DNA from 2 places in the Vibrio sp. 03_296 genome. Region 2 is predicted to be linked to the other one. Evidence: predicted binding sites of a transcription regulator. Region 2 holds the regulator's gene; the other holds the start of a gene.

Region 1 (4,313 bases), on a different contig from region 2:
TAGTGAGGCCAAGCTCTTCTGCAGCTAAACGACGAATCCCTTCACGGTTCATCGTAAGTTTGGTTGCTTTTGCACTAGGAACCACGTTTAAGCCTTGTTCCTCAAGTTCTACCAACTTGTCTGTTGCGATGGCCTCGATCTCCGGAACCACAAACGCAGGTTGTTCTACGGCGATAACTTTTTCTAACTCGCTTGCATCTAACATGTCGAAAACATAACTGCGGTGTGCTACTTGCATCGCGGGTGCATCAGGGTAACGATCACAGGCAATCACTTCCAGACCAAGACGTTGGCATTCGATTGCCACCTCTTTACCGAGTTCACCAGAGCCTAAAAGTAATACGCGTGTGGCGCTTTCGCGAGTCGCGGTACCGAACATAGTGCTTCCTTTAAAAGTAATCAGAGAGAATAAAATTGCCGCCGATCATACTCAATTTGACCCACAAAGCAAACGTTTGCTTTGTGGTTTTAAAGAAAGCCCTACGTAAAGTAGGGCTGACGAGATATCGCTATAGGCTGAGATAACTCACTGGAATGTCGGGTTTTAAGGCTTCCAGTGTTGACTGAGTGCATGCTAAGTGGCTAATTTTGCCTTTATGGCTTTCAACAAGCGCCGCCGATTGAATATTTTCAAATCTCTCGCCTGCTAGAAGCAACTGAATTAAAGCCACTTGCAGTGGTGGAAGGCTTGGGTTGAAAGCGGCGTTTTCGGCGTATGCACCCAGATAAACTCGTCCACTTTCCGTTTGCAATGCCACGCCACTCAAGTTGTGTGTATAAGGTGCATGACTGCGGTTCATCGCTTCAACCGCACGTTGCATTAAGGCATCATCATCTTCAGTGGTGAAACCATGATGGACTTGGCTCATTAATGCGGATTCGATGCCCAAATCTGAAGGGCCAAATGAATCTGGCAGATAGTCGTGTAGTTTCTTTTCTTCGCGCTCTGGCAATTGAATCTTAAGCTCTTTGGCACTGGATAATTCATTCATGAATTGACGGCAGTGGCCACAAGGGCTGAAATTAATGGTGATGTCTGAAAGACCTTGCTCGCCTTTCATCCATGCATGGCTGATCGCCGATTGTTCAGCATGAACTGTTTGTCCAAGTTGGACTCCATCAAACTCCATATTAGCGCCAAAATAAAGAGTACCAGATAGGCCACGAACGATCGCGCCAACATAAAACTCAGAGATGGGCGCGTAAGAGTAGGCGGCAGCAAAGGGAAGCAGCGCAACGCGCAGTTGGTTATCGGTCATCCCTGTTTGCTTGAGTAACTCATCAAACTGAACTGTTGAAAGGGAAGCATCAAAGTCAGCAGCCAAAATGATAGGCGCTAGATGGCGTGAAAGTGATTCTGGTGCGCTTGCCAGCGCGTTCTCAAAGCGACTCTTCATGGTGAATCCTTGTAATTGCATGGAAGGTTATTCTATGCAAGAACGAAAACTCTTCAGTGATCTTTGTCACTATAAGTAATGTAACGATGGTTTATGTTGCATTATTAGAGTGATGTCACAAATGTATTCGATTGCACAATGCTTCAGAAAGATAGTTGAATATTTCTCGTTATGCGAAGGTCTGTCTGTTTGAGGAGAAAAATGGGTAGAAGAAGCGAAGGGGAAGCTGGCACTGACGATAAAAAATACCCTCTGCAAAGAGAGGGTATCGAAATCATCCATTGACGCTTGATTCATTCCTAGAGTGGTTATCCAAGCTTATTGATTTTTTATTTACGATAAAGTGCGGCTAGCTGACACTATGAACTTAACATTTGACGATCACGCATCTGTTGTTCACCAATGTTAAACAAGCGCACATCAATTTTCGCAATGTCATTGCATTCTTGACATGCATGATGGCATTTGCCATCAAGATAGTCATGTCTAGTCAGCATTCTTGGCTTTTTGCACCAATCGCAGGTGCCTTCAATTGTAAACATCTCGTTCTCCCCACCTAGAGTCTTGGTTAGGTGTTATTTTGCGGCGCTATTATGCCATAACTTTTCTATGGGTGTTAAATGTCTGTAAATAAAATTTGAGAGCGTAATCGATTGCGAGAGTAGATTGTATGGGTGTTTCGTGTTTTGATTGATATATCAACAATTGTTATGTTGCTTATTTGTAACATTCTGTAATAGTACTTTTAATGCTCCGTTTAGACGCTTCATTTCCTCTTCACTACCCCTGGCATCTGGGTGGTAGAGTTTCGAAAGCTGGCGGAAGCGAATTTTGATCGACTTTTCGTCAGGAATGTTACTTGGCAGGTAACCAAACATCGCGCAAGCCAGCGCTACCTTATGATTTTTTTGTTGATTCTGCAGCTTTTTGTACTCGTTAAAGACTTTTTCTAACTGGCGTTTTAACTGCTTGTTACTGAACTGCTGACTTTTCAGTTCCTTTTCTAGTGTTAAGTCGTGGTCTATTTGCTGAGTGAGTCGACGTTTTCGTATTGTGCGCGCTAAAGAGACGGCTACAAGAATAACGGTGAGCAAGAGAGCAATAGGGATCCAATCACTGACTACAGAAGCACGGTTTTTTTGCGAGAAATTGGTTTGGTTTGATGTGAGCGAATGCTCGTCAACGGGTTCTGCCAAAGCGTTATCGAGCTGCGATATCGCAGAGACTTGCTTAGCACGCAACTGGTTGAATTTAAGTTCAAGTATGCGATTGTATTCTTGATCGGCTTGCGGATTGGTTTTTGCCGCAATACCAAACCACTGCTGAGCAAGTTCAAGATTGCTAAATTCATTGCCGTGCTGTTCATAGAGATTACCCAAACGCAGTAGGGCAGCTTGATTACCTTGAAGTGCCGAGTGGAGGTACCAATTTGCGGCGCTTTTAATATTGACTTGCGTCCCTATGCCGCTTTCTAAAGCTTGTGCGAGTTTAAACTGGGCAGGCTCGTACCCTAACTCAGCCGATTGTTGGTACCAATAGAAAGCATCGACAGAAGCCGTGTCATCTTGGTGCTGTTCGAGTTGAACCGCGAGCTGATATTGTGCCTTGGGATCTTGCTGATTGGCTTTTGCTGTTAACTCCTGTGTACTTTCCGCATGAGAGCCAAAAGAAAGCATCAGGAACATGAGCGAAGTAACAAGCAAAATGGGTTTGCGCAAAATGGGATCTCTAGAGGTTAGGTTCAGTCCAAATTATAGACTGAACCTAATGTGAAATCAGCAGCTAAGCCAAAATTGCCAACTTTGTGTTATTACTTGAGTGGCAGGATTTGTATTTCGACACGGCGGTTACACGCTCGGCCTTCTGCGGTGCTGTTGGTGCAAAGAGGGTAACGTTCACCGTTGCCTCGTGCGACGGCTCGGCCTGCAGCAACGTTTTGAGAAATCAGGAAGCTACGGACGGATTCAGCGCGACGCTCGGAGAGAATTTGGTTAGAGGCATCATTGCCTGTGCTGTCAGTAAAGCCATCAATCACTAAGCTGGTATCTGGGTACTCAACTAAGATTTGAGCCACACCTTTAAGGGTATTGTGAATGCTGCTATCCAGAGCATAAGAGCTTGAGCTAAAACCGATGCCATTTTCAAGACGTAACAGCAATTGATTTTCGCCAACACGTTCGACCTGAACGCCAGAATTAAGCAGTGCTTCACGCAAGGCTTTCTCTTGTTGGTCAAAGTAATACCCAACACCACCACCAATAGCGGCTCCACCTGCTGCGCCGATCAGGGCACGTTTACCACGATCTTTTTTATCGCCAGTTGCCGCGCCGGCTACTGCGCCTGCAATCGCACCAATCAGTGCGCCTTTGGTGGCTGAGTTGGTTTCAGATTCGCCAGTGGTTGCATTCTGACGTTGAGTTGCCTGACATCCGCTTAGAGTCAGAAGAATTGCTAAAGCAATAGAAACTTTTTTCAAAGTCATCTCTCCATGTACATTCAGAGGCTAACTGCTGCCTCCGTGCGGATTATTCAGCAAGTCAATGAGAGAAATGTCAGTGTAAGGTTATCTTTTTTCGATTTGTTTCATCGCTTGCGCACCGCCAACTGGGCGGTTTACCGACACTTTGCGCCCTTTTTTTAGGCCCACTTCGTAATCGGCGGTGAGATTTTTCATCGCCTCACGCAGTTGCTGCTTAAAGGTTTCACGATCGATGTTTTGGAACTCTTTATCGATGTAGTTATTGATTTTGTTAGCCGATTCTTCATCAGGCGTGATCACGGGCAGTTTTTCCAACGCGCCTTCTACCCAGCCAGAGACAAACGAGTTGACTCGTCGTGTCACCTCAAGTGAAGAGGTGCCAGAGCCTGCAAAGCTATTGCGGAATTGGCCCGTGCTTTCGTTCATTTCACGGTAAA
Region 2 (4,313 bases):
GAAAAGTTGAGCTGAAGGACTAAATTAACTCGTATCACGCATACAAAGGTCAGTGAAATGCCTCGCTGATCCAAATCACTCAAAGAGCAACACACATGACTCAGTTTACCGCCGCAGCTGGGATAAAAAATCCACACCTACAAACCTTATTGCCGCGCTTAATTCGTAAAAAAGCCTTGTTCGAACCTTTATGGCAAACGCTGGACACCCCAGATGGCGATTTTTTGGATCTCGCTTGGAGCGAATCTCCGCACAATGATCAAGCCAAAAACAAACCCTTATTTGTGTTGTTTCACGGCCTTGAAGGCTGCTTCTACAGCCCTTACGCCAATGGTCTAATGAAAGCCTTTGCTGACGCTGGTTGGCTGGCGGTGATGATGCATTTTCGTGGTTGCAGCGGTAAGCCTAATCGCCTCGCGCGCGCGTACCATTCCGGCGAAGTAGAGGATGCAAGACTGTTTCTTACGCATTTGCACGACGCGTTTCCTCACTCGGTCAAAGTAGCCGTGGGTATCTCCTTGGGAGGCAATATGCTGGCCAACTACTTGGCCAAGTATCAGGGAGACGAACGACTGGATGCGGCGACCATCGTCTCTGCACCGCTTGATTTGTCCGCTTGCTCGCAACGTATTGAGCAAGGGTTTTCGCGCGTCTATCGTCGCTACTTACTCTCCTCGCTCAAACGCAATGCACTGCGTAAGCACCATTTGCTGGCTGGCGAACTCGACCTTTCCTATCAAGCGATTAAACGAGTAACAAGACTGTACGACTTTGATGACTTGATCACCGCCCCGCTGCACGGCTTTCAAGATGCCGCCGATTACTATCAGCAGTGCTCTGGGCTCAACAAACTGCGCGATATTCGCATTCCGACTCAAATCATTCACGCGAAAGACGATCCCTTTATGACCGACGCAGTGATCCCTAAGTTTGTGCTCCCAGACAACATCGATTATCGACTGTTTGATCACGGTGGTCATGTCGGTTTTCTCAGCGGAACCGCACTGCAACCGCGATTTTGGCTAGAAGAAGCGCTGCCCGCCTACTATGAAAGTATGGCGGTTTCTGGATAATAGCGCCCCTGTCGGCCAACAAATCCACTCACGAGCATAGAATAAAGAGGTATTTATGATCGTTCCATGGCAACAAATCAGCCCTGAGGCGCTGAGCAATTTGATTCGCGAGTTTGTGCTGCGTGAAGGCACCGATTACGGTGAAAGTGAATACTCACTTGAGGAAAAAATCGCACAAGTACAGCAGCAGTTGGAATGCGGCGAAGCGGTGGTGGTTTTCTCTGAGTTACACGAAACCGTGGATATTCAGTTAAAACAAAAATTCTAGCTGCTCCACACTTTACCGAATCCTATCCCATGACAAGCAAAGTGAACGTGCTATAGTGGGACAAACGATAGCTCCGCGGGAGGCCGATTCCCGCTCAACAGGTAAGTTTGAATACGACAAGGTCTGTCATGTCTGCAAAACACCCAATAATAGCCGTCACAGGTTCATCCGGTGCCGGCACCACCACCACCTCCGAAGCTTTCCGCAAGATGTTCAATATGATGAGCATCAAGCCCGCATGGGTCGAAGGGGATAGCTTCCACCGTTTTACGCGCCCAGAGATGGATGTCGAAATTCGCAAGGCAAAAGAACAAGGCCGTCATATCAGCTATTTTGGCCCTCAAGCCAACGATTTCCCAGCTCTAGGCGAATTTTTCCGCCAATACGGTAAATCTGGCACTGGTGAAGTGCGCCGCTATCTGCACACTTTTGACGAAGCGGTACCCTACAACCAAATGCCCGGCACTTTTACCCCATGGCAAAAGCTACCCGAAAATACCGATGTGCTGTTTTATGAAGGGCTGCACGGTGGCGTCGTGGATGGCGAAGTGAATGTCGCGCAACACGTCGATTTCTTGATAGGCATGGTACCGATCGTCAACTTAGAGTGGATTCAAAAATACGTCCGTGACACCCGTGATCGCGGTCATTCACGCGAGGCTGTGATGGATTCGATTGTGCGCTCAATGGACGACTATCTGAATTACATCACACCGCAATTTTCTCGTACTCACATCAACTTTCAGCGAGTCCCAACGGTCGATACCTCCAATCCGCTCAACGCCAAAGGCATCCCAAGCCTTGATGAAAGCTTTGTGGTGATTCGTCTTAGAGGAATCAAAAACGTTGATTTTCCATACCTACTGGCGATGATCGATGGCTCGTTCATGTCACGCCACAACACCCTTGTGGTGCCGGGAGGAAAAATGAGTTTTGCTATGGAATTAATTGTGCAGCCTATCCTGCAACAATTGATTGAAACGGGCAAAATTGGATAAAAACCCAGCACAGAGAGCGATTACTTTTCATACCGTGATCATGTGCACAGTTTTGCTTAAAAAATCCGATACTCGGCACGATTAAAATCAAGAAATCGTTTTCGAAAAAGGATACTATTTCAAACCGAAACACAAGATAGCTTGCAGCCTTAGTTAACAGCTCTTATTCTAGGAAGCCAAGATTAAGGCTTCGCTAAAATACGGATAGCGGCAAGCGTACCCTGCAGAGGAAGTGAGATATTATGGTTCTAGGTAAACCTCAAACCGATCCAACACTAGAGTGGTTTCTTTCACACTGTCATATTCATAAGTACCCATCAAAAAGCACGCTAATTCATGCGGGCGAAAAAGCAGAAACACTTTACTACATCGTAAAAGGTTCTGTTGCGGTACTGATTAAGGATGAAGAAGGTAAAGAAATGATCCTTTCTTACCTAAATCAAGGTGACTTTATTGGTGAATTAGGCCTGTTTGAAGAAGGCCAAGAGCGTACCGCTTGGGTTCGCGCAAAATCTCCTTGTGAAGTCGCGGAAATCTCATTCAAGAAATTCCGTCAGCTAATTCAGGTAAACCCTGACATCCTGATGCGTCTATCTGCTCAGATGGCAAGCCGTCTGCAAGTGACCAGCCAAAAAGTGGGTGACTTGGCATTCCTAGACGTAACTGGTCGTATCGCTCAGACGCTATTGAATCTTGCTAAACAACCAGATGCGATGACACACCCAGATGGCATGCAGATCAAGATCACTCGTCAAGAAATCGGTCAAATCGTTGGCTGTTCTCGTGAGACAGTAGGTCGTATCTTGAAGATGCTCGAAGAGCAAAACCTGATTTCTGCACATGGCAAGACTATCGTTGTTTACGGTACTCGTTAATTTCCATTAGCGATGAACAGTTTCAAAAGCCACTCATGGCAACATGAGTGGCTTTTTTGTTTCACAGAGACGGCAATTGAGAGCCGTGAGCGACTCTGTTAACCGCTTCTGTTAACCATTAGTGCTTTCGAAAATCTTATCGGCAGAAGCTTCTACAAACCCTGGGTAAAGCTCACCGTTGTCCATCGGGTAACGCTTGGCGAATTCGTAGAAACCACCAGGAACGATTTCACTGCCCTCGCTAAAGTGCACCGCCACTTTGTCGGCCATGGTCGAGGATTGCTCGAGCAACACCTCTGGCGAGCCTTTGACTTCACCACCCACTTCGTTAATGACAAAACCTGCGTTGCGTAAGTGATCATTCACGCCTTTAACCGAGTCCAACGCCTTGAGCTGATTAACACTGACGGTAAAGTGATTGGCACCATAGCCATGAGCCGCCAACCAAGACGCGTATTCACTTTCTTGTGCTAGGGTTTGGTAATCAGCAAACGACAGCTCCCATAAGCGACCACCGTGTAAAAATGCACAGTCCTCTAGGCGAGAAGCGTCGACTTGCGCCACCAATTTTTCGACGATGGCTTGCAACGCCTCCGAGCATTCATCCACTTTGAGCGCGCTGATAAACACTTTAGGTTGGGTCGGGTCGGGATGCTCAAAGTGCTTGGCAATCAACTTTTTGCTCTTAAACAGGTAATCACCACACGCCACATAGCCAAGGGCTAGAAATGGCTTAGCGAGCGTCTCAATACCCAGCGGAGCAACATTAAATGTGCGCAAAGCGATGTGGTCGTTAATCAATGGCTCGTCTTCTTCAAGCAGTTGATGAACTTTTGCAGCGGAAGGACACAAACGTTGAATATAGTCATTCCATAGCGATTGAAAGAGAACAGCTGGCGTCATAACGCCTCCTTGTTGTTGTAGATTCACGTTGTCGGTTATAGCGTAAATGGAAAAATGGCGATGGCGGTTGCTGTCCAGAGTACAACCGACATCGCCATCAACCTGTGACGGCGATGACCGAGGTGTAAAAACCTCACTTATCACTGGGCAACAGTGACTCAGGCTCGATCCCACTGCGCCCTTGGGCGACTAACGC

Evidence for each region. Region 2 encodes CRP, which controls carbon source genes, mostly activating them, when cyclic AMP is high. Its sites were predicted from a motif close to TGTGANNNNNNTCACA; they were not measured.
Region 1: the regulator CRP is predicted to act here: its motif matches at 1,502-1,517, upstream of cdd (cytidine deaminase).

The regions. Positions count from the first base shown of each region.
Region 1 is NZ_NPKW01000088.1:3,105-7,417, forward strand. Features, by position in the region: gene purT (formate-dependent phosphoribosylglycinamide formyltransferase) at 1-379, opposite strand, end outside; gene cdd (cytidine deaminase) at 510-1,397, opposite strand; gene CIK04_RS11370 (hypothetical protein) at 1,757-1,939, opposite strand; gene CIK04_RS11375 (J domain-containing protein) at 2,096-3,115, opposite strand; gene CIK04_RS11380 (OmpA family protein) at 3,208-3,873, opposite strand; gene CIK04_RS11385 (DUF2786 domain-containing protein) at 3,961-4,313, opposite strand, start outside.
Region 2 is NZ_NPKW01000127.1:10,473-14,785, forward strand. Features, by position in the region: gene CIK04_RS15550 (hydrolase) at 96-1,073, shown strand; gene CIK04_RS15555 (YheU family protein) at 1,129-1,341, shown strand; gene CIK04_RS15560 (phosphoribulokinase) at 1,470-2,339, shown strand; gene crp (cAMP-activated global transcriptional regulator CRP) at 2,582-3,214, shown strand; gene CIK04_RS15570 (DUF1338 domain-containing protein) at 3,326-4,117, opposite strand.